DNA from 4 places in the Arthrobacter sp. P1_C12_2 genome. Region 2 is predicted to be linked to each of the others. Evidence: riboswitches for the same ligand, from Rfam matches in the RefSeq annotation. Region 2 holds a riboswitch; each other region holds the start of a gene.
What was found. Region 2 has a riboswitch for thiamine pyrophosphate ahead of thiC (phosphomethylpyrimidine synthase ThiC). Riboswitches for the same ligand answer to the same signal wherever they lie in the genome.
Positions count from the first base shown of each region.

Region 1: linked by a shared signal. The riboswitch ahead of AC1DZQ_RS06135 (bifunctional hydroxymethylpyrimidine kinase/phosphomethylpyrimidine kinase) and the one ahead of thiC (phosphomethylpyrimidine synthase ThiC) in region 2 are both predicted to bind thiamine pyrophosphate.
Region 3: linked by a shared signal. The riboswitch ahead of AC1DZQ_RS02390 (ECF transporter S component) and the one ahead of thiC (phosphomethylpyrimidine synthase ThiC) in region 2 are both predicted to bind thiamine pyrophosphate.
Region 4: linked by a shared signal. The riboswitch ahead of thiO (glycine oxidase ThiO) and the one ahead of thiC (phosphomethylpyrimidine synthase ThiC) in region 2 are both predicted to bind thiamine pyrophosphate.

Region 1 covers NZ_JBFUAF010000004.1:65,330-72,412, forward strand. The annotation lists gene AC1DZQ_RS06125 (vitamin K epoxide reductase family protein) at 1-418, opposite strand, end outside; gene AC1DZQ_RS06130 (Rne/Rng family ribonuclease) at 898-4,119, shown strand; TPP riboswitch at 4,268-4,364, shown strand; gene AC1DZQ_RS06135 (bifunctional hydroxymethylpyrimidine kinase/phosphomethylpyrimidine kinase) at 4,467-6,071, shown strand; gene rplU (50S ribosomal protein L21) at 6,475-6,783, shown strand; gene rpmA (50S ribosomal protein L27) at 6,845-7,083, shown strand, end outside.
Region 2 covers NZ_JBFUAF010000012.1:129,274-136,356, forward strand. The annotation lists gene ffh (signal recognition particle protein) at 1-248, shown strand, start outside; gene AC1DZQ_RS14200 (alpha/beta hydrolase) at 320-1,054, shown strand; gene thiC (phosphomethylpyrimidine synthase ThiC) at 1,051-2,886, opposite strand; TPP riboswitch at 2,882-2,989, opposite strand; gene AC1DZQ_RS14210 (GNAT family N-acetyltransferase) at 3,066-3,566, shown strand; gene AC1DZQ_RS14215 (amidohydrolase family protein) at 3,570-4,670, shown strand; gene AC1DZQ_RS14220 (VOC family protein) at 4,752-5,627, shown strand; gene AC1DZQ_RS14225 (hypothetical protein) at 6,096-6,533, shown strand; gene rpsP (30S ribosomal protein S16) at 6,762-7,083, shown strand, end outside.
Region 3 covers NZ_JBFUAF010000001.1:507,577-514,659, forward strand. The annotation lists gene AC1DZQ_RS02385 (ABC transporter ATP-binding protein) at 1-1,219, opposite strand, end outside; gene AC1DZQ_RS02390 (ECF transporter S component) at 1,250-1,897, opposite strand; TPP riboswitch at 1,964-2,107, opposite strand; gene AC1DZQ_RS02395 (heme-degrading domain-containing protein) at 2,296-2,841, shown strand; gene AC1DZQ_RS02400 (DUF4235 domain-containing protein) at 2,883-3,146, shown strand; gene mnhG (monovalent cation/H(+) antiporter subunit G) at 3,221-3,577, opposite strand; gene AC1DZQ_RS02410 (MrpF/PhaF family protein) at 3,609-3,887, opposite strand; gene AC1DZQ_RS02415 (Na+/H+ antiporter subunit E) at 3,884-4,429, opposite strand; gene AC1DZQ_RS02420 (Na+/H+ antiporter subunit D) at 4,426-6,081, opposite strand; gene AC1DZQ_RS02425 (Na(+)/H(+) antiporter subunit C) at 6,078-6,599, opposite strand; gene AC1DZQ_RS02430 (Na+/H+ antiporter subunit A) at 6,596-7,083, opposite strand, start outside.
Region 4 covers NZ_JBFUAF010000006.1:56,963-64,045, forward strand. The annotation lists gene AC1DZQ_RS08425 (DNA-methyltransferase) at 1-244, opposite strand, end outside; gene AC1DZQ_RS08430 (DEAD/DEAH box helicase) at 253-2,016, opposite strand; gene AC1DZQ_RS08435 (RNB domain-containing ribonuclease) at 2,345-3,862, opposite strand; gene AC1DZQ_RS08440 (ferritin-like fold-containing protein) at 3,904-4,575, shown strand; gene thiE (thiamine phosphate synthase) at 4,595-5,290, opposite strand; TPP riboswitch at 5,317-5,437, shown strand; gene thiO (glycine oxidase ThiO) at 5,431-6,744, shown strand; gene thiS (sulfur carrier protein ThiS) at 6,741-6,977, shown strand; gene AC1DZQ_RS08460 (thiazole synthase) at 6,983-7,083, shown strand, end outside.

The DNA.
Region 1 (7,083 bases), on a different contig from region 2:
AGACCACGAACGCGAAGCCCAGCGTCACGCCTGCCTGAAGCCCCAGCCAGTACCACCGGCCGAATCTGGCGCCGGCCAGGATGCCCATGGCTGTGGTGATGATCACGGCGAAGGCGACGATCCCGATGAACATGTTGGGGAAGCCGAACACGGAACTCTGCGGCGTCTGCATGACCTGGCCGCAGGAGATCCACGGGTTCACGTCGCAGACCGTGACGTGGTTCGGGTCCTTCAGAACCTCCAGCTTCTCCAGGACGAGGGCCCCGGATGCGAGCCAGCCGATGACACCGGTGATCAGCAGGAGCCAGGCGAACGGGCGGTCGCGGGTCATCGTGGGAAGGGACCGGTCCGCGGGAGCCGGGCCGGAACCCGGTTGGTGCACGGTCGCGTCACCGGCAGTGCTGGAGATGCTGGGCATGGAATTTGAGTCCTTTGATCGTCTTGACCATGTTGTTCTGGCCCCGATTCTAACGCCGCAGGCTGAACAGCGCCGGGGAACAGCCCCGCCCGCCGTGCCCGGCCGCCCCTGTTGCGCTTCCGGCCCCGCCTACACCAGCTTTGACGGCTCCTGTGAGACAATGATCGTGGCTGGAACCCGATCCACATCCGGATTCCGGTCCGGCGATTTTGTTTCAAGACCGCCAATGATGAGCAGGGAGCTGCGGATCCTCTGATTCCAGCTGTCCCGCAATGCCATTGGACGGCACCTGGTTGTGGCGTGTAGGTCAACGGGTTCCAAAACAATCTCGCCGGCCCTCCAGGGCTGCCGCACCCCACTGCCGGTGCGAACCTGAGGGTATCCAATTGACTTCTGTCAATGCCTGCGGGTGTTGACGCATATTTGCCCCAACGGGCGCCGAATGTGGCGGCGCATTAGGGGCAGGAGTGTCGCCACATATGGATAATGACCAGGTTGTAGCCGGAAACGAAGAACTAGTAGTCGCCGGGGAAGCACAGGGAACTGCGGAAGCAGAGGCTCCGGTAGCGCCGAAGAGGGCCGTCCGGACCCGCCGGAAGGCGCCCGTCGCCAAGGTCAACGCCGCGGAGGCGGCGGAGGCTGTGGCTGAAGCCGCGGCCCTGGCCGATGCGGCCGGCTCAGATGAGCCCGTCCCCGCCCGCCGTAAGGCAGCCAACGTCGAAGCCGCCGCAGCCGAAACTGCCGCCCCCGAAACTGCGGTCAAGGCGCCCGCACGGCGCACCCGGACCCGGAAGACTGTGGCCGCCCCGGAACCGTTGCCTGCCTTCGCCGCAGAAGCCGAAGCCACCGCGCCTGCCGCGGCAGAGGCACCCTCAGCAGCAGCTGATTCCGAAGAAGCCGCCGCAGCAGAAGCGGTTGCAGAAAAGGTCACAGAGAAGCCGGTCCGGCGCCGCGCCAGCCGCGCCAAGGCCGCACCGAAGGCCGAAGACGTACCCGCAGCAGCAGTCCCGGCCGAAGAAGCCGCCGCTACGGAAGCACCCGTTGCGGAAGCTACGGCAGCCCAGCCCGCCGAGGCCCAGCCCGAAGAGCCGGAAGCCCGGCCCGAGGAAAGCCCGGCCGCCTCGCTGTTCATGGAACCGGGTGCCCTCACTTCCGTGATCTTCCAGGCCCCGGACCTGAGCACCGTGGTGCGTACGGCCCCCGTTGCCGTTGCCGTTGCCGCTGCAGCGGAGCCCGAGGACGAAGAAGGCGACGAGGACGATGACGCCGGCAACCGCCGTCGGCGCCGCAGCCGCGGCCGGCGCGGACGCACCCGCACGTCTGCCGAGTCCGACACCGAGTCCGAAGGCACCGAAGAAGAGGGCGACGAAGGCTCCGAAGGGAACCTCGAAGACGGTGTGACCTCGCGCCGCCGCCGCCGCCGCCGCCGCGGTGACCAGGACCTGGAGCTGACCGGCGGGGAAGGCGACGATCCGCCCAACACGGTGACCCGCGTCCGTGCACCGCGTGCAATGGCCGAGGCGCCGGTCAACAACCGCGTCACGTCCGTCAAGGGCTCCACCCGCCTGGAAGCCAAGAAGCAGCGCCGCCGCGAGTCCCGCGACACCGGCCGCCGCCGCACCGTCATCACCGAGGCCGAGTTCCTGGCCCGCCGCGAGTCCGTGGACCGCCAGATGATCGTCCGTCAGCGCGACGACAGAATCCAGATCGGTGTCCTCGAAGACGGCGTCCTGGCCGAGCACTTTGTGTCCAAGACCCAGCAGGATTCCCTGATCGGCAACGTCTACCTGGGCAAGGTCCAGAACGTGCTGCCCTCCATGGAAGCCGCTTTCGTGGACATCGGCCGCGGCCGCAACGCTGTGCTCTACGCCGGTGAAGTGAACTGGGAGTCGGTCAACCTCGAGGGCAAGCAGCGCCGGATCGAGAACGCGCTGAAGTCCGGCGACTCCGTGCTGGTCCAGGTCACCAAGGACCCGGTCGGCCACAAGGGTGCCCGCCTCACCAGCCAGATCTCGCTGCCCGGCCGGTACCTCGTGTATGTGCCCGGCGGTTCCATGACCGGCATCTCCCGCAAGCTGCCCGACGTCGAACGCAACCGCCTCAAGCGGATCCTCAAGGACCGCCTGCCCGAGGACGCGGGCGTCATTGTCCGCACCGCGGCCGAGGGTGCCTCCGAGGAGGAGCTGACGCACGACATCAACCGCCTCCGCGCGCAGTGGGAGGGCATCGAGGGCCAGTCGACATCGACCAAGATCCTCGCCCCCGAGCTGCTTTACGGCGAACCTGACCTGACCATCAAGGTGGTCCGGGACGTCTTCAACGAGGACTTCTCCAAGCTGATCGTCTCCGGCGAGGAAGCTTGGGACACCATCGAGGCCTACGTCACCTACGTGGCACCGGACCTCGTGGGCCGGCTCGAGAAGTGGACCAAGGACTCGGACATCTTCGCGGCCTGGCGCATCGACGAGCAGATCCACAAGGCCCTGGACCGGAAGGTCTTCCTGCCCTCGGGCGGTTCGCTCGTGATCGACCGCACCGAAGCCATGACCGTGGTGGACGTCAACACCGGCAAGTTCACCGGCTCCGGCGGCAACCTCGAGGAAACCGTCACCAAGAACAACCTGGAAGCGGCCGAGGAAGTCGTCCGGCAGCTGCGCCTGCGCGATATTGGCGGCATCATCGTGATCGACTTCATCGACATGGTGCTCGAATCCAACCGCGACCTCGTGCTGCGCCGCATGGTGGAGTGCCTGGGCCGGGACCGGACCAAGCACCAGGTGGCCGAGGTGACCTCGCTGGGCCTCGTGCAGATGACCCGCAAGCGGATGGGCACCGGACTTCTGGAAGTCTTCGGCGAGCAGTGCGAAACGTGCGCTGGCCGCGGCATCGTCACCCACGACGAGCCGGTGGAACACCGCCGCGCCAACACGGTCGCCGCGGAACACTATGTGCCGCGCACCGAGGCCCAGCCTGCTGCCCGCACGGAGCGCAAGAGCCGTCGCCGCGGCAGGGGAGGCCAAGGCGCGGAGACCGTGCCGGCCGCACCCGCGCCCGTGCACGCTGAGCCCACCGAGGCTGAGCGCCACGCCAAGGCCGAAGCCACCCGTGCCGCGCTGGCGAATATCGCTGCCGCGGCGCACGCCGCGCACCTGCACGACGGGGAGGCAGCCGCTGCCAGCGACGCCGGGGCCCGCCAGGCCGCCGTCGACGCCGTCACGCAGCTCGCAGCCGCGGACGAGGCAGCCGGTCGTCCCGCAACCGTGCTGACGTTCGGCGGCGAGCAGGTGGCCCTGCCCTTCGTCGAGCACGCCGAGGACCAGCCGACACCGGCTCTGACCCTGGACCTGCTGACCGAGGCCTTCGCCAACCTGGGCGAGGCCGAGGCCGGCAAGCCGGCCGGGATGGACACCGAAGCGCCTGCCGCGGCCACCGAGGCACCCGCAGCAGTGCGCGCTGCCGAGGCTCCGGCGTCACGGACAGCTGACACCACTCGTGGCCGCCGCGGGCGACGCAACCGGAGCGCCAGCCGCGCCCAGGGCGCAGCCAACGAAACCTCCGTGGAGCATCGCGAGGCGACCCGGCCGGCCGCGGCCGGATCGATCCACGAGGCCAAGGCACCCGCCGCGGCCAGGCCTGCTTCCATCCCGGCAGGCAACGAGCCGATCATCCTCGGCGTCGGCGTACCGGCGTCGGAGCTGTAGTGTTCCGCAACTAACCACGTTCCCGACCGGTCACCATTTCGACCGGTCGGGCTGCGGGTCCGGGCCCGAGCGGGCGTAACATACGTCCGCTCCGGCCCGGGCCCGCTCGTGGGTTAAGGGGGCAACCGGGTGGCAACGGCTAGGCTGGAACACTGACACGGGGTGCCGCGCATCAGCCGGCTGAGATCCAGACCCGTTGAACCTGTCCGGTTAGCACCGGCGAAGGGATGTCTGCCTTGTCCGCGAGACCGAATCCGTCCGAGTTTCTGCCCAGCGAGTTTCAGCCGACCAATTTTCTGCCCAACGAGTTTCTGCCGGCGCAGCCCCGCCCGTCCGCGCCGCCGCGCATACCCCGCGTGCTGGCCATCGCCGGCTCTGACCCCTCCGGCGGAGCCGGGATCCAGGCCGACCTGAAAAGCATCGCGGCGAACGGCGGCTACGGCATGGCCGCCATCACCGCCCTGACAGCGCAAAATACCCAGGGCGTGCGCGCCGTCCACGTCCCCCCGGCCGCGTTCCTCACGGCGCAGCTGGACGCCATCAGCGACGACATCGGCATCGACGCCGTCAAGATCGGCATGCTCGGCGACGCCTCTGTGATCGACGCCGTCCGCAGCTGGCTGGAAAAGGTGCGCCCCGCCGTCGTCGTCCTGGACCCGGTGATGGTCGCCACCAGCGGCGACCGGCTTCTGCAGGAATCGGCCGAGACCGCCCTGCAGGCCCTCCTGCCGCTGGCGCACCTCATCACGCCCAATCTCGCCGAACTCGCCATCCTGCTCAAGGAGCCCGTCGCGGCCGACTGGGCTGAGGCCCTGGCGCAGGGCAAGCGGCTAGCCGCACTGACCGGCACCACCGTGCTGGTTAAGGGCGGACACCTCCAGGGCGGGCAGCACGGGGACGGACCCGTCCACGACGCCGATGCCGCCGACGCCGACGCAGGCAATGCCGCCGACCCCGGCTGCCCGGATGCGCTGGTCAACACCGGCGGCCTGCTCGGCCAGGAAACGGTGGTGGTGCCGGGGGAGCGGATCGCCACGCGCAACAGCCACGGCACCGGATGCTCCCTGTCCTCGGCCATGGCCACCGTGCAGGTCCGGGTGGGGGATTGGGAAGCGGCGTTGCGGGAAGTGAAGCCGTGGCTGCTCGGCGCGCTCCGCGAAGCCTCGGTCCTGGACGTCGGCACCGGCAACGGCCCGGTCCACCACTTCCACCACCTGCAGCGAATCAAGGATGGGCAGGCCCTCAAAGACGGCCAGCGCGGCCAGCGCGGTCAGCACCACCCCGGCGGGCACGGTCCGGCGGAGGGCGAGTTCGCCGCAGCCCTCCGCGCAGGAGCCACGGGCGATCTTGAGGCCATCTACGCCCTGGACTTCGTCCGCGGACTGGCCGACGGAACCTTGCCCGAGCACGAGTTCGCGTACTACCTCGCCCAGGACGCCATCTACCTCAACGGCTACTCCCGGGTCCTGGCCCGCGCCGCCGCGATCGCCCCCACCGAGGCCGAGCAGCTGTTCTGGGCCCGTTCGGCGCAGACCTGCCTGGAAGTCGAATCCGAGCTGCACCGTTCCTGGCTCAGCACCCGCCCGACCGCGCCCACCCTGGGCCCGGTGACGAAGTCGTACGTGGACCACCTGCTGGCTGCCTCTGTGTCCGGCAGGTACGGGGTCCTCGTGGCAGCAGCGCTGCCGTGCTTCTGGCTCTACGCCGAGGTCGGCTCCACCCTGCACCGGGAGTTCCTGGCCGGCGGCGCCCCCGGGGCGCACCCTTACGCCGACTGGCTGCGGACCTACGCCGATGAGGACTTCGCCGCCGCGACCCGGCAGGCCATCGCGTACACGGACACGGCAGCCAGACGGGCATCGGAGAGCGAGCGGGAGGCCATGGCACTGGCTTTCCGGCAGTCATCGCGCTACGAAGTGGACTTCTTCGACGCGCCGCGGCTGTACGCCTGACACGACCTGGCCCACACAGCGAGTACGATGGTTGGGCACGGTTCCGGAAGTCGTTGCGGCAACACAGCATCAAGACGGTCGAGATCACGGTCAAGAACATTGACAGGATCTTTGCTTCAAGACGTTGTGGCGCCTATCACGGACTACCCGCCGGAACCAGCCTCATTTGCGGCCGAAGGCAAAATTAGCGTATTCTAGATCTTCGGTGCTTACGCCAACACTTGGGTTATGACCCTGAGGACAGTCTGTTTGGAATTCCAAATGGATTTGTTCCGGGGATAGCTCATGGGTTCCCCCGGGGAATCCACCGGCGTTGAGGCACAGCGTGAGCCGGTCCAAACATTTTGGCCCCTGGTTCCGCACGCAAATCTAGTAATAAACGTCGAGAGAAGTGAGTTCCCCAGTGGTGTACGCGATTGTCCGCGCAGGCGGCCGCCAAGAGAAGGTTTCCGTTGGAGACTTCGTTACCCTGAACCGCGTCCCCGGTGGAGCCGGCAGCACCTTTGAGTTGCCCGCACTGCTCCTGGTGGACGGTGACAAAGTCACGTCTGCTGCTGCGGACCTGGCCAAGGTAACGGTTACGGCTGAGATCCTCGAAGACCTCCGTGGTCCGAAGATCGTCATCCAGAAGTTCAAGAACAAGACCGGTTACAAAAAGCGTCAGGGCCACCGTCAGGAACTGACCAAGGTCAAGATCACCGGTATCAAGTAACTCTTCGTTACTGTTCAGGTTCCAGCAGATTCCCCAGAATTTTTGAAGGCAGGCATTCCAAATGGCACATAAAAAAGGCGCGAGTTCCACTCGCAACGGTCGTGACTCCAACGCCCAGTACCTCGGCGTCAAGCGCTTCGGTGGCCAGGTAGTTTCCGCAGGCGAGATCATCGTCCGCCAGCGCGGCACCCACTTCCACCCGGGCGCCGGCGTAGGCCGCGGCGGGGACGACACCCTGTTCGCCCTGACCCCCGGTGCTGTCGAGTTCGGCACCCGCCGTGGTCGCCGCGTTGTGAACAT
Region 2 (7,083 bases):
CTGGCATGCCGGGGATGCCCGGCGGGGGCGGTGCTCGAAAGGGAGCCAAGCCGGCGCCCAAGAAGAAGGCCCGCTCCGGCAACCCGGCCAAGGCGGCGCAGGAACTGCGCGACGCCGAGGCGCGGCGTGCCGCCGGCCCCAAGGCCCTGCCCACCGGTGCGTCGTTCGGCCAGCAGGGCGGCGACTTCGATCCGTCCCAGCTGAACCTGCCCAAGGGCTTCGACAAGTTCCTCGGCGGCAGCAAGTAGCCGCAAGGGCTGACTGCCGCCGGCACTGTGTCGCCGGCGGCATCAGCACTTCGGTGCCATAGGGTAAGACAATGTTCAAGCAGCGCGTAGTCTTCGTCCACGGGGATGGCAGCTTCGGTGCCGCCGCGTGGCCAAAACAGCACGGGATGGCGCTGGACTACGACGCCCTGTTCCTGCGGCGGCACGGGTTCGACGCCGTCGCGGAACCGCTCGAATCGGACTTCGCCGCCGACGCCGCAATCGTGCTCGCGTCGCTGGCGGACGACGGCCGCGGCGAGGCCGGCGGCCACGTGGTGGCCCATTCGCAGGGCGCGATCGCCGCGATGATGGCCGCCGTCGAGCGGCCCGACCTCGTCCAGTCGCTGACCCTGGTGGAACCGGCCTGCCTGTCCCTGACCGCGGAGCTCCCGGCCACCGCCGCGCACCGGGCCCTCATGCAGCCGCTCTTCGATGTCCGGTACAACCTCAGCGACGACGACTTCCAGCGGGAGTTCATCCGCCGCGCGTTCGCGGCCGAAGCCCCTGGGGCCACGACGCCGGAGGCCCTCCGGGCAGCGCGCCGGCTCCGCCTGCAGGCGCCGCCGTGGGAAGCCCCGCTGCAGATCGTGCCGGGCGTGCCGACACTGGTCCTGACCGGCGGCTGGGAACCGCTGTATGAGGAAATCGCCGGCTACCTGCGCGAGACCGGCGCCCTGCACCGCACGGCCCCGGGAGGGCACCGGCCCCAGGATTCAGCCGAAGGGGCCCGGGCCATCCGCTCGTACATCGCCGAGGTCAGCCGCCGCCAGCACGCCCGGGCGTCCTAGGAGGCTGCGGGTCCTCCCACCGAGGGCTCCGGCAAGTAGACCTTGCCCCCCGAGGCGAGGAACTCGTTGCTCTTCGCCTGCATTCCGGCCGCCCTCTGCGCCAGGGCCGCCTGCGCTTCCGCCGAACCGTATTCGTCCCTGATGTCCTGGCTGATCCGCATGGAGCAGAACTTGGGACCGCACATCGAGCAGAAGTGGGCCGTCTTGGCCGGCTCCGCGGGTAGCGTCTCATCGTGGAAGGCCTCGGCCGTCACCGGGTCCAGGGACAGCGCGAACTGGTCCCGCCAGCGGAACTCAAACCGCGCCTTGGACAGGGCATCGTCGCGTTCGTGGGCGCCGGGGTGGCCCTTGGCGAGGTCGGCGGCATGGGCCGCGATCTTGTAGGTGATCACGCCCGTCTTCACGTCGTCCTTGTTCGGCAGCCCGAGGTGTTCCTTGGGCGTGACGTAGCAGAGCATGGCGGTGCCGTAGCGGGCAATCTCCGTGGCGCCGATTGCCGAGGTGATGTGGTCGTAGCCCGGTGCGATGTCGGTGACCAGCGGCCCGAGCGTATAGAACGGGGCTCCCTTGCAGAGTTCCTGCTGGCGCTCCACGTTTTCCCGGACGAGGTGGAAGGGCACGTGCCCGGGACCCTCCACCATGACCTGCACATCGAACTCCCAGGCCCGCCGCGTGAGCTCGGCCAGGGTGTCCAGCTCGGCGAACTGCGCCGCGTCGTTGGCATCCGCCGTCGCTCCCGGCCGCAGCCCGTCACCCAGGGAGAACGCGACGTCGTACTTCGCGAAAATCTCGCACAGCTCGTCGAAGTGCGTGTAGAGGAAGTTCTCCTGGTGGTGCGCCAGGCACCAGCCGGCCATGATGGAACCGCCGCGGGACACGATGCCGGTGACCCGGTTGGCCGTCAGGGGCACATAGCGCAGCAGCACGCCGGCGTGGATGGTCATGTAGTCCACGCCCTGCTCGCACTGTTCGATCACGGTGTCCCGGAAGATCTCCCAGGTCAGGGCGTTGGCCTCGCCGTTGACCTTTTCCAACGCCTGGTAGATCGGGACCGTGCCGATGGGGACGGGGGAGTTGCGGATGATCCACTCGCGCGTGGTGTGGATGTCGTCCCCGGTGGAGAGGTCCATGACGGTGTCCGCGCCCCATTGCGTGGCCCACTGGAGTTTGTCGACCTCCTCGGCGATGGAACTGGTCACGGCGGAGTTGCCGATATTGGCGTTGATTTTCACCAGGAACGCCTTGCCGATGATCATCGGCTCGGATTCAGGGTGGTTGACGTTGTTGGGAATGATCGCCCGGCCCGCGGCCACCTCGCGGCGCACCAGCTCCACATCGCAGTTCTCGCGCAGCGCGACGAACCGCATTTCCTGGGTGATGACCCCGTCCCGGGCGTAGCGCATCTGCGTGACGGTCCTGCCCTCAACCGCGCGGCGCGGCACCGGGCGACCGCCCCGCCACTCGGCCGACGCCGCACCCCGGCGCACCGCCGACTTGCCGTCGTCGAGCAGTTCACGTTGCCGGCCGGCGTAGGTTTCGGTGTCCGCCCGGGCCTCAATCCAGGGCGCGCGGAACGGTTCCAGCCCGCGGACCGGATCGCTGCCCGGGCCGGCCGTGCGGTAGACGCGGAAGGGAGGGTTCGGGACGCCGCCCGGTGAGGGTTCCAAGGCAATCTCGGTCACCGGGACGCGGATGCCGTGGTCCGGGTCCGTGGTGAAGGCCAGCGAGTGGGACTTCAGCGACTGCGTGGTGGCTGCTGGCTGATTGTCGGCTGACTCAATGTGGGCAGACTGAATTTGGACAGGGCTGTGCTGTGTCACTTGGGTGTTCACGGAAAAGCTCACTTCCTTCGCCGGCATTACCCGGACAGGTTCAACGGTCGCAGGCTGCGTCAGCCCGATCTCAGCCCCTGCAGGGGCACCCGTGTGGTCGTAGACGAAGCTACCACGCACCTCCGGCCGGCTGTCGAGTGTGACGCGGCGCGGTCGGGCCGCGGTGTTAGCGTGGCATTGTGACTCTGCCCAGGGCCGTGCCCCGCATCCGGATGGCGACGCCGGAAGACCTCCCGGCGCTGCCGGTTCTCGAGGCCTCAGCAGACCGCATCCTCGAAGCCGAGCTGGGGAACCAGGCGCTCCCGGCCCCGGGGGTGACGACGCCGGTTGAGCCGCTCTTCATACTTGTCTCCGGAACCCCGCCCGTAGGGTTTGCCCGCGTTGACGAGGTCGGCGGCCAGGCCCATCTGGAACAACTCTCCGTGCAGGCGGACTCCGCTGGGCGGGGGATAGGACGGTCCTTGGTAGAGGCGGCCCTCGATGCGGCCCGGGGTCGTGGCTATTTATCGATGACGCTGTGCACGTTCGCGGACGTTCCGTTCAATGCGCCGTTTTATGCGAGCTGCGGTTTCGAGGAATTCGCCCAGCATGGGCAGGCGTTGGGCGCCCTACGGATCCACGAAGCGCAGCTGGGGCTGGATGATCTGGGCCGGCGGATCGTCATGCGGATTAGGCTTTAGGTCATGACCGGCATCATCGAGTTCAGCGGCCCCATCCTCACCGCGGCGGACCAGGTCCGCCACGGGCTGTGGTCGGTGGAGGGCCGGCTGACCTTCCACCGTCCGGCGGCCGCGCCGGGGCTCGTGCTTGACGGCTGGGTCATTCCCGGCCTCGTGGACGCACACTGCCACGTCGGCCTCGGCCCGGGCGGGGACGTTACCGAGGACACCGCGGAATCCCAAGCTCTGGCGGACCGCGACGCCGGGACGCTGCTGGTCCGCGACGCCGGCGCCGTCCACGACACCCGCTGGCTCCAGCAGCGCGCTGACCTTCCCCGGATCATCCGCTCCGGCCGGCACCTCGCCAGGACCCGGCGCTACCTGCCGGGCCTGGCCGTCGAGGTCGAACCCGAGGATCTCGTCGAGGCGGTGCGCAAGCAGGCCCGCGCAGGCGACGGCTGGGTCAAGCTCGTGGGGGACTGGATTGACCGCGACGCCGGCGATCTCGCCGCCAGCTTTCCCGCCCGGACGGTCAAGGACGCCGTCCAGGCCGCCCACGAAGAAGGGGCCCGCGTCACCGCGCACTGCTTCGCCGAAGACACCCTCGATGACATGCTCGACGCCGGGATCGACTGCATCGAGCACGCCACCGGGCTGCTGCCGCGGCACCTGCCGCGCTTGGTCGGGCAGGGCGTCCCGATTGTGCCCACCCTGATCAACATCGCCACGTTCCCGGACATCGCGGCCCGGGCGGAGACCAAGTTCCCCCGCTACGCCGCCCACATGCGCTCGCTGTGGGCGCGGCGGGCGGAGCGGGTGCTCGAAGCCCACGAGGCCGGGGTGGCGATCTATGCCGGAACCGACGCCGGAAGCGTGATCAGCCATGGCCGGATCGTGGACGAGATCCAGGCCCTGCACGCCGCCGGCCTTCCCGGCGCCGCCGCCCTCGACGCCGCGAGCTGGTCCGCGCGGACGTGGCTCGGCGCGGAGTCCATCTGTGATGGGGCAAGTGCGGATGTCCTTGTCACCGCCGAGGACCCGCGGAGCAAACCTGCCACGCTCCGCCGGATCCAGCACATTGTGCTGCGCGGGCTGCCGGTGAACCGGGCGCAGACCGGTCATTAGGAATAAATTGAAGCTTCAAGTAATTTACTTCTATGCAGAGTCACCGAAATCCGGTGGCCAAAGAATCCACGGAGCGTTTCGATGACCGCAGAAGCCAGCACCCAGGACCTCCTTCCTGCCGACCTCGCCATGGGCACGGTGATGCTCAAGGTCGGCGACATGAAGCTCATGACCGATTACTACCAGCGCGCCCTCGGGCTGGAGACTGTGGCCGAACAGGACGGCGGGCTCTACCTTGGGCGCCGGCAGAAGCCGCTGGTACACCTGGCGCCCGCCCCTGGTTTGAACCTTCCTTCCCGCGGCGAGGCCGGGCTCTTCCATACCGCCCTCCTCTTCGAGGACCAGCACTCCCTGGCGGCCACCATTGCCAGCGCGGCCCAGTACGAGCCCCAGTCCTTCTCCGGCAGTGCGGACCACCTCGTCAGTGAGGCCTTCTACTTCAACGACCCCGAAGGCAACGGCATTGAGCTGTACTGGGACCGGCCGCGGGAAGCCTGGTCCTGGGAGGGCAAGAACGTCGTCATGGACAGCCTCGCCCTGCCGCCGCAGCGCTACCTGCAGCAACACCTGACCGAGGAGTCCGTGACCGGCCAGCGCCAGGCCGCCGCCGGCGTCGGGCACGTCCACCTGCAGGTCGGCGACGTCCAGTCGGCGCATGAGTTCTATGTCGGCACGCTCGGCTTCGAGAAGACCGCGGGATGGCACGGCCAGGCGCTGTTCGTCTCGGCCGGCGGCTACCACCACCACATGGCCATGAACGTGTGGAACAGCCGCGGCGCGGGCCCCCGGCGCGACACGCTGGGCCTGGGCGAGGTCCTCATCGAAGTGCCGTCCGGTGACGACGTCGCGGCCCTGGCCGACCGGCTCAAGGTCGCCGGCGTCGAATCGCACCACACCGGCGCCGAACTGCGCTTCGAGGACCCGTGGCGCAACCGGATCCGCGTCGCCGTTCGCTGAAGCCACAGTGCGCTAGGCACGCTGTTCCGCTGAGCATGTCCAGCGTTCAAAGCTCCCCGCTGGACATGCCCATCGTTCGCCGGCAGCGCTTCGGAACATGTCCACCGCGGGCAGCCGGGAATGGACGTGGCGGCCATATATCCATTGCTCAGCGTCGGGCGAGTGCATGCTCAGGGGCGGGGTCGGGTGGGCAGGGTTCCCCGGGCTTGCGGAGGGCATGTCCGTTGTTCGTTGACTGGACCGCTGGGCATGTCCACCGGTCGCAGCCGGGAATGGACATGGCGGCCATATGTCCATTGCTCGGCGTCGGGCGAGTGCATGTCCAGGGGCGAGGCCGGGTCAGGCAGGGTTTCCCCCGGGCTTGCGGAGGACATGTCCAGCGGCCGGGGCGAAGCTGCGCCAGGCACGCTAGGCTGAGGCGACGCCGAAAAGCGGTCCGCGGACCGCCGAACCCTAAGGACCAGCTGCATGGGATTCACCGAACTCTTTGTGTCCACCCACGAAGAAGCCCTCAAGCGCGCCGGCGCACTCGACGGCGGCGGCCCGGCCGCCCCGGGGGCCGTCCGCATCCCGGAGATCAGCGACTTCGAGGTGGAGCGGCTGGGAGACCTCGCCGGCGTCGCCGTGCACGCCCCGGGCGCGGACTATGAACTGGCCATGGTTGATGTGGCGAGCGACTCGCTGCTCGGCGTCCCCGCCGCGATGGTCCGCACACTGGCGGAACTCCTCAGCTATGAAACCGAAGGGGAGGGCGACGTCCTGGAGGACGTCGCAGCCAACTGGGCCGCCGAGGAGGACATGCCCTTCGGTGCGGACGAGGCGCGGGGCTACGTCCGCCGGATCGCCGAGCTCGCCGCCGGAGTCGATCCCGCCACCAGGTCCGGCCTCTACGTCTGGACGTCCTGACCGGCCCTGAACGCCGCGGATCGCCGCGTTCAGGCCGCACGCTGGTGCGCCGGGCCCGTGTCAAGTCGAAATCCTGCCGGTGATCTGGCACAATGAACAGGTACTCGATCTGCGTGGCCCCTCTCTCCGCGTCTGGATCTTGTCCTTTAGAACCCCCAAGTACGGCCCGCCCCACGGGTGCAGAACGCCGGGCTCGACCCCGTTTCAGAAACAGGAGTGACCACAAAAGTGGCCGTAAAGATTCGCCTTAAGCGCTTCGGTAAGATGCGCGCACCGTACTACCGCATCGTCGTCATGGACTCACGCTCCAAGCGTGATGGCCGTGCTATCGAAGAGATCGGCAAGTACCACCCGACCGAAGAGCCCTCGTACATCGAGGTCGACACGGACCGCGCCCAGTACTGGCTCGGCGTCGGCGCACAGCCGTCCGAGCAGGTCGCCGCGATCCTGAAGATCACCGGTGACTGGCAGAAGTTCAAGGGTCTCCCGGGCCAGGAGGGAACCTTGAAGACCAAGGCTCCCAAGGCTGCCTTCGTTACCCCGGAAAAGG
Region 3 (7,083 bases), on a different contig from region 2:
CGAGGACCTTGCCGGTGACGAACTGGTGCTCGGGTTCCTGGAAGACGGTTCCTATCCTGGCGATCAGCTGCTGGGCCTTCCACCGGTAGGGATCGGTTCCGGCGTCATCGCTGAGCTCCGCCGCGGCCGAGACCGTTCCCGCGACGGGCCGCAGGAGACCGACCAGCGTCAGCGCCAGGGTGGACTTCCCCGTGCCGTTCTGTCCGGTGATGGTCAGGGCCTCGCCGGCGCGGACCTGGACCGAGACCCCGGACTGGACCGGTCGCGGCGCGATGGTGCGGAAGCCGTCGCGCAGCCCGGCACGCCGTGGCCGCTCGCGGGACACCGCGAGCGCTTCGGCCGTGAGCAGGAGCTGCCCCGCGTCCCGCGCCGGCGGCCGCATCCGCGTCGCCGGGACGTAGCCCGGCACCCAGACGCCCGCGCCGATGAGCATGTCCCGCGCCTCGGCCAGGACCCGGTCCGGTGGCCCGTCAATGAGTACGGCGGGGTTCAACACCGCGGAGCCCGTGGCAGACCCGGGCTGCAGCACCACGATCCTGTCCACCAGGTCTTTCCAGACCCCCACCCGGTGCTCCACGACCACCAGCGTGGCGCCCGTCTTGTCCAGGCAGCGGCTCACGGCGTCGCGGACCTCCAGGACGCCCGCGGGGTCGAGGTTGGCGGTCGGCTCGTCGAGCAGCAGCAGTCCTGGCCGCATCGCGAGGATCCCGGCGAGCGCCAGCCGCTGCTTTTGTCCGCCGGAGAGGGCCGACGTCGGGTGGTCCAGCGGCAGCCGGCCCAGCCCGACGTCGTCGAGGGCCTCGCGCACGCGCGGCCAGATCTCCGCCGCCGGGACGGCGAGGTTCTCAGCCCCGAAGGCGACGTCGTCGCCGAGGCGGGAGAGCACCACCTGCGTTTCCGGGTCCTGCTGCACCAGCCCGGCGCGGCCACGCTGCGCCCGTGGCGCGGCGCCGTCGATCAGCAGGCTTCCGGTCTCGTCAGCGTCTTCGGCGTCGCCGGCCTGCCCAGATGCGCCGGCCGCGCCGTCGCCCAGCACTCCGGCCAGGGCGTGGAGCAGCGTCGACTTGCCGGCGCCGGAGGGGCCGAGCAGGAGCACGCGCTCCCCCGGCCGGATGTCCAGGTCGAGGCCGCTGACCGCGGGCCGGGTCCGTCCGGCATGCCGCCAGCCCCAGCCACGGGCCGTGACGGCGGCCGGCCGGACGCCTGATGAAGATCTCATGGGTTCTCTGCAGGGTTCAAGGAACGGGGCTCAGGAGAAGACGGGCTCCGTGGCGGCCTTGCGCGAGGCAAAGGAGCCCAGCACTCCGGTCTTGGCCAGGCCACGCGTGGCGAGCCAGGCCAGTCCGCCGGCAATCACTGCGCCGGAGATCGTCGTGAAGACGATGTAGGCGAGCTTGTCGCCGGCCTCGTAGGCGATGTTCCAGCCCCACGGCAGGAAGGAATCGTTCAGGCCGCAGAACAGGCCCGCGCCGGCTCCGGCCAGCACGGAGACGGGCAGGTTGAACTTCTTGTAGAGGAAGGCCGCGAAGACCAGTTCGGCGCCGAGGCCCTGCAGGATGCCGGAGATCAGCACCGTGGTGCCGTACTGCGACCCCATGATGAGCTCGCCCGTGGCCGCAACGGTCTCGCAGAAGAGCGCCGCGCCCGGCTTGCGGATGATGAGCATGCCCAGCACCGCCGGGATCATCCAGCCGCCGGCGTAGAGTCCGCTCAGCGGCGGGTAGACCGCGTTCACCGGGGTCGAAATCAGGTTCGCGCCCTGGGACCAGGCCCAGAAAATGACGCCGCCGGCAACGGCGATCAACGCCGCCACCACAATGTCCACCACGCGCCAGCTGTAGTCGCGGCGGGCGGATGAACGGCTGGCGGAACCATGCTGTGCTGAAATATCTGTCATGTCGTCCTCCTGAGGAACAGGAGGGGAGGGTGCTCCGGCCGGTCTCGGCTTCCGCCGCCCTCCGCGCACCCTGAGAACTCGACTCCCTTGCGCCGGTACTAACCGGATCAGGTTCGAGGGTCTGCGGCTGTCCGCACTCTCAGCGCCCACCAAAGGTTGCCCCGGATTGTTCCGGCGATGCCCGACGGCGGCGCTCCCCTGTCGTAATTTTTTTCGCCCTTGTGGGCTGGCTCAGTTTACACCCGGACGGCCGGGTTTTCAGTGACATCCCGTCACAATCGGGGACGGGACAGCGGCGGTCCCGGCGGGCGGGAACGCCCCTCTTGGTAGAGTCATCGTGTCGGACACCCGGACCCGCCAGCGGGCGGCCTCGTCACCCACCGGAAAGCTGGAATATTTTGACGCACATACCGGCCACACAAGATCCCACCGGGGAATACGATCCCGACTCGAGCGATCCTCAGCCGCAGGGCTCCCTGGCTGCGCTCATCGGCCGCGTGCTGGCCGAGATGGAGACGCTCCAGTTCGCGTCGTTCAGCAAAGACGACGCCCTGGACCTCGGACTCCTCCTTGTCGAGCTGGGCCGGCAACGCTCGCTGCCCATCGCCGTCGACATCACCAAAGGCGAGCAGGTACTCTTCCACGCCGCGCTGGACGGCGCCACACCGGACAACGAGCGCTGGATCAACGCCAAGAAGAGCACCGCCATGCGCTACGAGGTCCCGTCCCTGCTGGTGGGCCTCCGCGCCCGCGCTGCCGGCGGAAGGATCGAAGACAACGCCTGGTGGGATCAGACGGAGTTCGCCGCCCACGGCGGGGCGTTCCCCATCTACCTGCGCGGCACGGGCGCCGTCGCCGTCGTCACGGTCTCGGGCCTGCCCCAGAAGGCGGACCACGACCTCGTGGTCGAGGCCCTGCGGATGGTCCTCACCCCGGAACGCTAGGCTAGGCAGAGACCCTGTTCCCGTCCCAAGGAGACCGAAGAATGAACATCCTCATCAAGCTGCTCGGCACCGGCGTCAGCCTCCTGGCCGGCTTTGCCGGCACCAAGCTGGTGGACACCTTGTGGGAAAAGTCCACGGGCAACAAGCCGCCCAAGGGCAACGAGGAAGACGTGCCCACCACGCTGCGCTCGGCCCTGACGTTCGCCCTGATCTCCGCATCAGTCAGCGCCATCATCCAGGTGCTCGCCAACCGCGGCACCCAGCGCGCGATCACCCGCTTCGCCAAGACCGAGGACCTCGTCTGACCGGTCTCGACTAGCCGCGGCGCCGCCGCCGCGCCTGTCGAAGCGCCGGCCGCCGCTCCTGTCGCTGAAGGGGCTCAGCGGCCGGCGTCGTCGTCGTCCGTTCCGTGCGTGGCCGCCTGCTGGCCTGCTGCCTGTTGGACTACGGCCTCGAGCTCGTCGGAGCTCAGCAGTTCCGGGTGCAGGTGCTTGGTCCGGTAGCCGGCCCGGCCCACCATGTGGGCGGACACGGGGACGGTGAGCAGCTGGAAGAGCCAGGCCACCAGCACGACTGGCCATACCGACCAGGTGCGCATCTGCAGGCCGAGGGCCGCCAGCAGCAGGAACAGGCCCAGGACCTGCGGTTTGGTGGCCGCGTGCATCCTGCTCATGAGGTCCGGGAACCGCAGGAGCCCGATGGCCGCGGCGAGGGACATCAGGGCGCCGGTCACCATGAACACGGCGGAGACGGCGTCGATCACAGTGTCAGGATTCACGGACACCCTCCCGCCTGTCGGCCACGAACCGGGCCACGGTCACCGACCCGACGAAGCCGATCAGGGAAATCGCAACGAGCAGCATCAGGTTGTTGAGGTGCCGGTTGACGGCCATATCGATGCACAGGGCCGCCCCGAAAATGGCCAGCAGCACGTCGGCGGCGAGAACCCGGTCCAGCAGCGAGGGGCCCCGCCCGATCCGGATGATCGCCCCCGCGGCGGCCAGGGACAGTACGACGGCGGTCACCGTCAGGACGGTCTGCATCATGCGGCGATCTCCTGTGTCAGGGCGGAAAGTTCGTCTTTGGTCCCCATGATCCTGATCAGCCCGGCCTCGGTGTCCCGGACCTCCTTGCGCAGCCTGGCCGCGTCCTCAGCATTGCGGACGTTGATGCCGTGGATGTAGAGCGTGGACGTTGACCTGTCCACCTCCACCACGAGGGACCCGGGAATCAGCGAGATCACATGCCCGGTGGCCGTGACCAGGAGGTCCGAATGGCTCCGGAGCGGCACGGCGACGATTGCGCTGACCACGTCCGGGCCGCGGACCACGGCCAGGTACAGGACCTGGAAGCTTGCCGCGACGACTTTTCCGAGGAAAATGAGGGCGAAGGGCACGGCGCGGAGCACGTTGAAGCGGCCGCCGAGTTCCACCGGGGGCAGATAGAAGATGCGCGCCACGAGCACGGCGATGAGGGCACCAAACAGGAGATTGCCCGGGCTGAAGTTCTGCCACAGTGCGCCCCAGACAAAGACGAGCCACACCAGCAGCGGCAGTTCCTGACGCAGGGAGATCCTCTTCCGGTTCATTTCCCGCCGCCCTGCGGCTGGCCCTGCTCCTGGCCTTGCTGCTGGCGCTGTACGGGCTGGACCGACGCAGGCACCGGCGGCACGGGCGCGTCCTGGCCAAGCACAGCCTGGATGTAGGGGGTCCTGTCCAGCATCTCCTGGGCGGACTGGTCGGCCACCCTGAACAGCGGCCCGGCAAAGACCGTCAGGGCCACGCCAAAGACCACCAGGCCCAGGGTGGAGCCCACCATGGTGCGGGGCAGCAGGGTCACATTCGTCTTGCCGGCCCGGTCCCCCGTGGCGGAGTCGGCCGGTGCCGCCAGGAGCACCGGGTCGGGGTGTTCGGCGTCCTCGGGCTTGCGCCAGAACGCCCGGTTCCAGACCCTCGCGATCGCCAGCAGGGTCAGCAGGCTTGTCAGCACGCCGCCGATCACCAGCGCGTAGGCCAGCGGCGTGCCCAGTTCGACGCCTGCCTGAAGCAGCCCCAGCTTGCCCAGGAAACCGGAGAACGGCGGGATTCCGGCGAGGTTCATGGCGGGAATGAAGAACAGGACCCCCAAGACCGGGGAGAGCTTGGCCAGCCCGGCCACGCGGTCCATGGACGAACTGCCGCCGCGGCGTTCAATCAGGCCGGTCACCAGGAACAGGCTGGTCTGGACGGTGATGTGGTGGGCCACGTAGAACACCGCGGCGCCCAGGCCGGCCACCGTGGACATGGCCAGGCCGAACACCATGTAGCCAATGTGGCTGACCAGGGTGAAGGACAGGAGCCTCTTGATGTCGCTTTGGGCCAGGGCGCCGAGGATTCCCACCACCATGGTCAACAGCGCCGCGACCATGAGCGGGGCGTTAAGCGCATCCCCCGGGAAGAGCAGCGTCTCCGTGCGGACCATCGCATAGACGCCCACCTTGGTCAGCAGCCCGGCAAACACCGCGGTGACCGGGGCCGGTGCGGTGGGGTAGGAGTCAGGGAGCCAGAAGGACAGCGGGAAGACGGCGGCCTTGATGCCGAAGGCCACCAACAGCATGACGTGCAGCAGCGTCCGGGTGCCCTGGTCGAGGTCCCCGAGCTTGATGGCGAGGTCCGCCATGTTGATGGTTCCGGTGGCGCCGTAGACCATGGCGATCGCGATCAGGAACAGCACCGAGGACACGACGGACACCACCACGTAGGTCACGCCGGCCCGGATGCGCGGGCCCGTCCCGCCGAGGGTGATGAGCACGTAGCTGGCCGTCAGCAGGATCTCGAAGCCGACGTAGAGGTTGAAGAGGTCTCCGGTGAGGAAGGCGTTGGACACCCCGGCCACGAGGATCAGGTAGGTCGGGTGGAAGATCGAGACCGGCGCGTCGCGGTCGCCGTCGGCCATGCCCTGGCCCGTTGCGTAGATCAGCACCGCAAGGCTCACAGCCGAGGACACCACGAGCATGAGCGAGGAGAACTGGTCCACCACCAGCACGACGCCCCACGGCGGCAGCCAGCCGCCGATGTTCACCGCGGCCGTGCCGCCATCCCAGACGGAGGCCAGCAGCCAGCACTCCAGCAGCAGGGTCAGGGTCAGGACGGCGATGCTGACCGCGCGCTGCGCCCGGGGGTGATGGATGAGCAGGAACGTCAGGGCGGCGCCCAGGATCGGGAGTACGACGGCGAGCGGGGCAAGGCTGGTGATGTTCACTCTCCGCCTCCTTCCGGGCTGGGGTCAACGTTCAGGGAGCCGGGCTGTTCTTCGGAGGCGGCCTTGTCGGCCCGCACGGGGCGGTCACCGGACATGACCGCGGCCAGCGGGAACTCTGAAGTCTCGGCCGGGATCACGGAGTCGTCCTCGGCATCGAAACTTGGCGTTTCCGCGACGCGGCGGTCCTCGGCGTCGTCCTGGATTTCATCCTGGCGGGCCAGGACCCAGGTGCGGTAGATGATGCCCAGCATGAACGCCGTGACGGCGAAGGAGATCACGATCGAGGTCAGGATCAGGGCCTGCGGCAGGGGGTCGTTGTATTCCCCCGCCGGAGTGTCCTTGTCGAAGAGCGGCGCCAGCCCGGCGTAGCCGCCGGTGGCGAGGATCAGCAGGTTGGTGGCGTTGGCCAGCAGCATGAGGCCCAGCAGGACCCGGGTGAGGCTGCGTTCAAGTAGCAGGTAGATGCCACAGGCGTAGAGGGCGCCCATGACCGTCAGCAGGGTCAGGTTGACGCTCATGTTCTCCCCTTGGCAGTGGTTTCCGCGTCGGCGGCCTCGGTGGGGACTCCGCCCGGGACGCCGCCGTTGTCTTGGTCTTCGGACTGCTCGTCTTCGGCTGGCTCGGGCTGTTCTTCGAAGTGCTCGTCGATCTCCGCACCGAGGCTGCGCAGCACGTCCAGGGCCAGTCCGACGACCACGACGTAGACACCGATGTCGAAGATGGTCGAGGTGACGAACTTTATGTCGCCGAAGACGGGCAGCCACAGCTCCACGATGGCGCTCTGGAACACCTCGCCGCCCAGCAGCAGCGGCGTCATTCCGGCGACCGCCGCCGTGGCCAGGCCGATCCCCAGCAGGGTGCCGGCGCCGACGGGAGTCGCTTCGCGGAGTTCGAAGCGGCCGCCGGCCAGGTAGCGGATGGTCAGGGCGAGGCCGGCGGTGAGGCCGCCGGCGAAGCCACCACCGGGCAGGTTGTGGCCGGCGAGCAGCAGATAGATGGAGA
Region 4 (7,083 bases), on a different contig from region 2:
CGTACTTGTGCAGCGCGCCCTTGATGGTGTCGTAGGACCGGCCCTTGAACCCGACGCGGTCACCCTCGCCGCCGGCGTTGAGCACCATCCTGGTTTCCTGGCGCCGCTGGACCCGGCCGGTGTTGAAGGGCGGGTCCACGTAAATCAGTGTGAAGGCGCCGTCCGGCAGCGTGGGGAGGTATTCCGCGTTGTCCGCGTGAACCACCAGGTTGCTGCCGTCCGGCGCCCAGACGGTGTCAGTCATGGAGGGGATTAGGCCTCGGCGCCGCTCGGCTGTGTGTCGCCGCCGGCCACTACCTCGCCGTTGCGCCGGCGGGTGCGGGTCCGGCGCCGGGCACGGGTCGCCCGGTCCACCTCTGTGGGGGCCTTCGCGGGTGCGGCGGCAGCAGCTTCCGGCCCCTGTCCGCTGGCGGTGGACGCCGTGGCGGCGTCGGCCTCAGCGGGACGGCGACGGCGGTCGCCGGAGCGTCCGCCGGCTTCGGCGCCGCTGCGGCGCGAGTCACGGCCGCCGGTGCGGCTGCCCTCGCGGGCGCCGTCACGGCCACCGGTCCGGCTGCCTTCGCGGGCGCCGTCGCGGCCGCCGGTGCGGCTGCCCTCGCGGGCGCCGTCCTTTGCGCCGGTGCGGGAGTTCTTCTTGCCGGTCTCGCCGAGGTCCTCGAGGACCTCCGCGTCGACGCCGGCCAGCACACGCTTGTCGCGCGGGAGCCGGCCCTTGGTGCCCTCGGGGATGTCGAGTTCCTCGAACAGGTGGGGCGAGGACGAGTAAGTTTCCACGGGCTCGGGGTAGCTCAGGCCAAGGGCCTTGTTGATGAGCCCCCAGCGCGGCATGTCGTCCCAGTCAACAAAGGTCACGGCGGTGCCCTTATTGCCGGCACGGCCGGTGCGGCCCACCCGGTGCAGGTAGATTTTCTCGTCTTCGACGCACTGGTAGTTGATCACGTGGGTGACGTCGTCGACGTCGATGCCACGGGCGGCGACGTCGGTAGCCACGAGGACGTCCACCTTGTTATTGCGGAAGGCGCGCAGTGCCTGTTCGCGGGCGCCCTGGCCGAGGTCGCCGTGGATGGCGGCCGCGGCGAAACCGCGGTCCACGAGTTCCTCGGCCACCTTCGCGGCGGTGCGCTTGGTCTTGGTGAAGATGATGGTGCGGCCGCGGCCCCGGGCTTGCAGGATGCGGGCTACGACTTCCACCTTGTCCATGCTGTGGGCACGGTAGATCAGCTGGCGGATGTCGCGCTTGGTCAAGCCTTCGTCGTCCGGGTCCGCAGCGCGGATGTGGGTCGGCTGGGTCATGTAGCGGCGGGCCATGGCGATGACCGGGCCGGGCATGGTCGCGGAGAACAGGAGGGTCTGGCGGACCGCGGGCGTGCCGGCGATCAGGGTTTCCACGTCCGGCAGGAACCCGAGGTCCAGCATCTCGTCGGCCTCGTCGAGGATGACCATCTTGACGTTCTTCAGGCTCAGGTGCTTCTGCTTGTAGAGGTCGATCAGGCGGCCCGGGGTGCCGACGACGACTTCGACGCCGTTCTGCAGCGCCTCGACCTGCGGCTCGTAGGCGCGGCCGCCGTAAATGGTGGCGACGCGGGCGTTGCGCTTCTTGGCGGCGTTCTCGAGGTCCTTGGCCACCTGGACAGCGAGTTCGCGGGTGGGCACGATCACCAGGGCCTGCGGGGCGCCGGGAACGGCCAGCTTGTCGAAACCGGCGTCGTCACGGCCGACGACGCGCTGCAGCGCCGGGATGCCGAAGCCGAGGGTTTTGCCCGTGCCGGTCTTGGCCTGGCCGATGATGTCATGGCCCGCCAGTGCGACCGGCAGCGTCATGGCCTGGATCGGGAAGGGGTGGGTGATGCCGGCGTCGGCCAGGGACTCCACGATGTCCGCGCGGACATTGAAGTCGGCAAAGGTTTTTTCGGCAATCTCGTGCGGCTTTTCGTCCGAGATGATGGTCTCTTCAGGCTCGATGGTCTCCGTGCCGGACTCATCGGTCAGAAGCTGGTGCGTGTGCAATTCACTCACAGGGGAGTTTCCTTATTCATTTTGGGCTGCGCTGCTTGCTCAACGGGGCCGGCCATGGTGGCCGTTCCGGAGCACGCTCAGGCGCGCAAGCATTTCCAGTGGAAGCCGATCGCGGGCTATCTAAATGCTGGCACTGGGACCAGCGGGTGTATCTCAAGATCGCGTAGGGGCGGGCTTGTTGAATTCGAAAATCATGGAAATCAACGACCGGGCATCCATATCTACCTCTCCAGTCTAGCTGTACAAGGCCCGGTTCCCCGACTCGACCCGTGATCGCGCCCCGGGAGCGTGCCGGCCGCGGACCGATAGCGGTCCGTCGTCGTGACCGTCAGCCTACGAGCTCCAACTGGATTTCGCGTGTGGCGATGTCCGAGGACACCACCCGGACCCGGACCTGGGTGCCCGGTTCCAGTTCGCCTGGGCATCGTGCGGTCACGGCGGGCTCGGCGATCTGGACGATCCCGGACGGGCCGTTCCCGTTGCCGTTGGCCTTGCCACCGTTCCCGTTCCCGTTCCCGTTTCCGTTGCTGGTGCCGTTGGCGCTGGTGTTCCTGGCCGGCTTGGGACCGGAGATGACGACGGCGTCGAATTCCTGGCCGACGTGGTTGACGAGCAGTGCCGCCTCCACGGTGTCCAGCGACAGCCGCTCCAGTTTCGCGGCCAGCTGGTCCGAGGTGCCCATGATGGCCGGGAGGGACGGCAGTGCCGCCCGGGCCCACGCCGGAACTTCGGTGCCGTTGCTCAGGGCCTCGCAGATCACCAGCACGAAGCGGTCCACCAGCCGCCGCAGCGGCGCCGTGGAATGGGCGTACGCGGCGCCGATGGCGGACTGGACAGCGGCTCCGGGCACCGTGCCGTCGAAGTACGTGTACCCGGCACCGCGGAAGAGCATCCCGGCCGAATGCACAATGGCCAGCTGCCGGGGGTCTGTCGGGTCCAGGGTCCGCAGGTACTCGCCGTAGCGCATTTCCCCGTCCCAGGGCTTGCCGAGGGCGTGGGTCTGGCGGTGGAAGTGCCGCAGCGACGCCTCGTCCGGGGCGGGCATGGTGCGCAGGATGCCGACCTTGCCCTGGAGCATGAGCGCGGCGGCGGCCATCCCGGTCATGAGTGAAATCTGGGCGTTCCAGTCCTCCACCGGCAGCGCCGGGGCCGCCACGATCCGGTAGCCGCCGTCGGGCAGTTGCTGGATCTCCTGTTCCGGCATATTCAGGCTCGCGCCGCCGCGCAGGCGTTCCAGTTCTACCCGCTTGATGCCTACTTCTTTCAACAGCTGCAGCACGGGCGCCGCGGTGCTGGCGTCGAGCTCGGCCTGGACGCCCTTGTAGTTGAGCTTCGCGCGGCTGCGGACCTGTGCCCGGCGCACGAGGACTGAGGTGACCTCGGCCGCGGCGTCGAGCTCGAACTCCCAGACGAACGCCGCGCACAGCTGCCCGGCGAGCAGGCTGCCGGCGGCCTCGCTGATGATCTCCGGATGCAGCGGAATCCTGCCGTCCGGGGTGTAGAAGGTCTGGCCGCGGCGGCGGGTCTCGGCGTCGAGCGCCCCGCCCGGGGCGACAAATGAGGGGACATCGGCGATCGCGTAGAAGACCTTGTAGCCCCCGTCGCCCCGTTCGATAAACAGGGCCTGGTCGAGGTCGGTGGACGATGCCGGATCGATGGTCACGAACTCGACATGCGTCAGGTCAAGGTCCGGGAGCTTGTGCTCGGCGACCGCCGCCTCCGCGTCGCGCAGCACGTCCTCCGGGAACGGGCCGGGCAGTTCCAGCGTGGTGCGCAACGCCTTGAGAGCCCCGGCAAGCTGGTTCTGCTGCTCGTGGACACTGGGGGTCAGACGATGATGGGACACGAAAATCAGGGTAGCCCGATTTCCGCTATTAGTCTTGGATGATGAGCGCAACTGCGGACGATCCGGCCCTCTACAACAGTTTTCTTTCGGAGCTGCTGGGAGTCTTGGCGTACGGCGAGCTTTCCGCCTTCGAGCGGCTGTCCTCGAGTGCCCGGTATTCGCCCACGCTGCATGACCGTGAGGTGCTGGGCAGAATGGCGGTGGTCGAGTTCCAGCATTACGAACTCGTCCGGGCCCGGCTCGAGCACATGGGCCTGGACACGGAGGCCGCCATGCTGCCGTTCCAGCCCTCGGTGGACCACTTCCACGAGCGCACGCGCCCGGCGGACTGGTACGAGGCGCTCATGAAGGCCTACGTGATTGACACAGTCGCCGCGGACTTTTACGGCGTCGTTGGCCGGTACGTGGACGCCGGAACCCGGGAGCTGATCGGGCAGGTCCGCTCCACCGGCGAGTCCACGGCCGTGCTGCAGGAGCGCCTCAAGGCGGCCCTGGCCGATGACCCCCGGCTGGCGTCGCGCCTCGCGCTGTGGGCCAGGCGCCTGCTGGGCGAGGTCCTGAACCACGCCCAGCGGGTCAGCGCTGAGCACGCGTTCCTCGGCGGCCTGTCCGGGCTGGACGACGCCGGCGCCCGGGAGATGATAAACGGCCTGGCGGCCGAGCTCGCAGCGAACCACGCGCGCCGGATGGCAGAGCTGGGTCTCGCCGGATAGGTTCAGGCCGGGAACCTGCCTAGGATTCTGCGGCGTCCAGCGCCGCCAGCAGTGCACCTGCGGCGTGGGCCGGATCAGCGGCGTCGGTGATCGCCCGGACCACCACGATCCGCCGGGCGCCGGCGTCGACTACCTGCTCCACGTTGCTGAGGTCGATCCCGCCGATCGCGAACCACGGCATGACGCCGTCGACCTTACCGGTTCCCTCCGTGTCCGCCCGGCCGATCGCCTGGGCGGCGTAGCGCACCAAGTCGAGGCCGACGGCGGCGCGTCCCGGCTTGGTGGGCGTCGCCCACACGGGGCCTACACAGAAATAGTCGAGTCCTTTGCGGCCGGGCGAGGCAGCAATGGCGGCGTCCACCTGTTTCGGGCTGTGGGTGGACAGGCCGATAACGGCATCTTTGCCCAGGAAGCCGCGGGCGGCGTCGAGCGAGATGTCCTTCTGGCCGACATGAAACACAGGAGCCCCGGACAAGGAGGCGATGTCCGCCCGGTCATTGACGGCCCACAGCCGTCCGTGACGCAGCGCTGCGGCGTGCAGGACCTCCAACAGTTCCAGTTCCTCGGACGCCTCGAGCGACTTGTCGCGCAACTGGATGATGTCCACGCCGCCGGCGAAGGCGGCGTCCACGAAGTCCTCGAAGTCGCCGCGGTCCCTGCGGGCGTCGGTGCAGAGGTAGAGGCGGGCGGTGGTGTGGAGGGGGTCCTGGCTCATGGGACCAGCCTAGTTCCTCTAAACTGGGCGCATACCGCGGGAGCCCGCAGCAGCCATGTCGCCGCTGCACGGCTGAGAGGGCGTCAGAGCCGACCGCTTGACCTGATCCGGCTAGTACCGGCGTAGGGAAGGAATTTTTCATGGGCACACGAGCCGGCCGTTCAGCCGAAGCCGCAAATGACGCCGCCGCCCAGGTTTGTGACACCGGGCCTGATTCTGCAGAGACAATCACCGCGGGGGATATCAGTGCCGACGTGGCCGTGATCGGCGGCGGCGTGATCGGCCATGGCATCGCATTCGAGGCCAGCCGGGCAGGCCGCTCCGTGGTCTTGATTGATGATGCTCCCGGCAGCGGAGCCAGCTGGGCCGCGGCCGGCATGCTGGCCCCCGTGAGTGAGCTGCACTACCAGGAGGAGCAGCTCCTGGAACTGATGCTTGAGGCCTCCCGGCTGTGGCCAGGATTCGCTGCCGCAATCGACGCCGGTGCCGGCGGCACGGAATCCCCGCTGGGTACCGGCTATTTGACGACGGCGACCCTCGCGGTCGGGGCCGACGCGGCGGACCGGCGCGCGCTCGCGGACCTGAGGGACGTCCAGCTGGCCTGTGGCCTCAGCGTGGAACCACTGACAGTGCGCGAGGCACGCGGCCGGGAACCCCTGCTGAGCCCCGGCATCTCGTGCGCCTTCGACATCCCGGCCGACCACCAGGTGGACCCCCGCCTGCTGATCGCCCGGCTCGCCGGCGTCCTCGGCGCGGAGAGCGGCGGCAGCTTCGTCCGGCGCCGCGCGGCAGGCCTGCTGTGGCAGGACGGACAGGTGGGGGGCGTTCGGCTGGCCGGCGGCGGTTCTGTGCGGGCTGCGGAAACCGTCGTCGCCAACGGGCTCGATGCCCCCGGGCTCGGGGAGCTGCCCGCCGGGCTGGCGCTGCCGCTGCGGCCCGTCTATGGCGACATCCTCCGGCTTCGCGTTCCCCCGCATCTGCAACCGCTGCTCACGGCCACCGTTCGGGGCATGGTGCGCGGTGTCCCCGTGTACATCGTCCCCCGCCAGGACGGGACCGTGGTGATCGGAGCCACCCAGCGCGAGGACGGACCATCGGATCCGCACGCGGTGTCCGCCGGCGGCATCTACCAGCTGCTGCGGGACGCCCAGCAGCTGGTGCCCGCGGTCGCCGAGCTGGAGCTGGTGGAAGCCACGGCCCGGGCCCGGCCCGGCACACCGGACAACGCCCCCCTGCTGGGGCGGGTGGCACGACCGGACGGCGGGGACGTCCCGGGACTGATCATCGCCACAGGTTTCTTCCGGCACGGCGTCCTGCTGACCCCCGCGGCGGCCGCAGTGTGCCGGCAACTCATGGACGGGACTCCGGACCCGCGCTGGTCCGGGTTCCGCCCCGACCGTTTTTCCCGCATCCCGGATTTGTCCGGGGACAGCCCCAAGAAGGAAGCAGCATGAACATCAGACTGAACGGAACGGAGCAGAGCGTCGCGGACGGCGCCTCCGTCAGCACACTGGTCAGCCAGCTCACGGGGCGGAGCATCGGCGCCGACGGCCGGGCCGCCGACGGGCGGAAGCTCGGTGTGGCTGTGGCCCGCAACGCCGAAGTGGTGCCGCGCAGCCAGTGGCACGCCACGGCGCTCGCCGACGGCGACGACGTCGAACTTGTTACGGCAGTCCAGGGAGGATGACCAGCATGAATGAGACGACGTTCGCAGGAACACCGGCCGTACCGGTGACCGGTGCGGTGGCCGATCCGTTCGTGGTCGACGGCGTGAGGCTCGGCTCCCGCCTCAT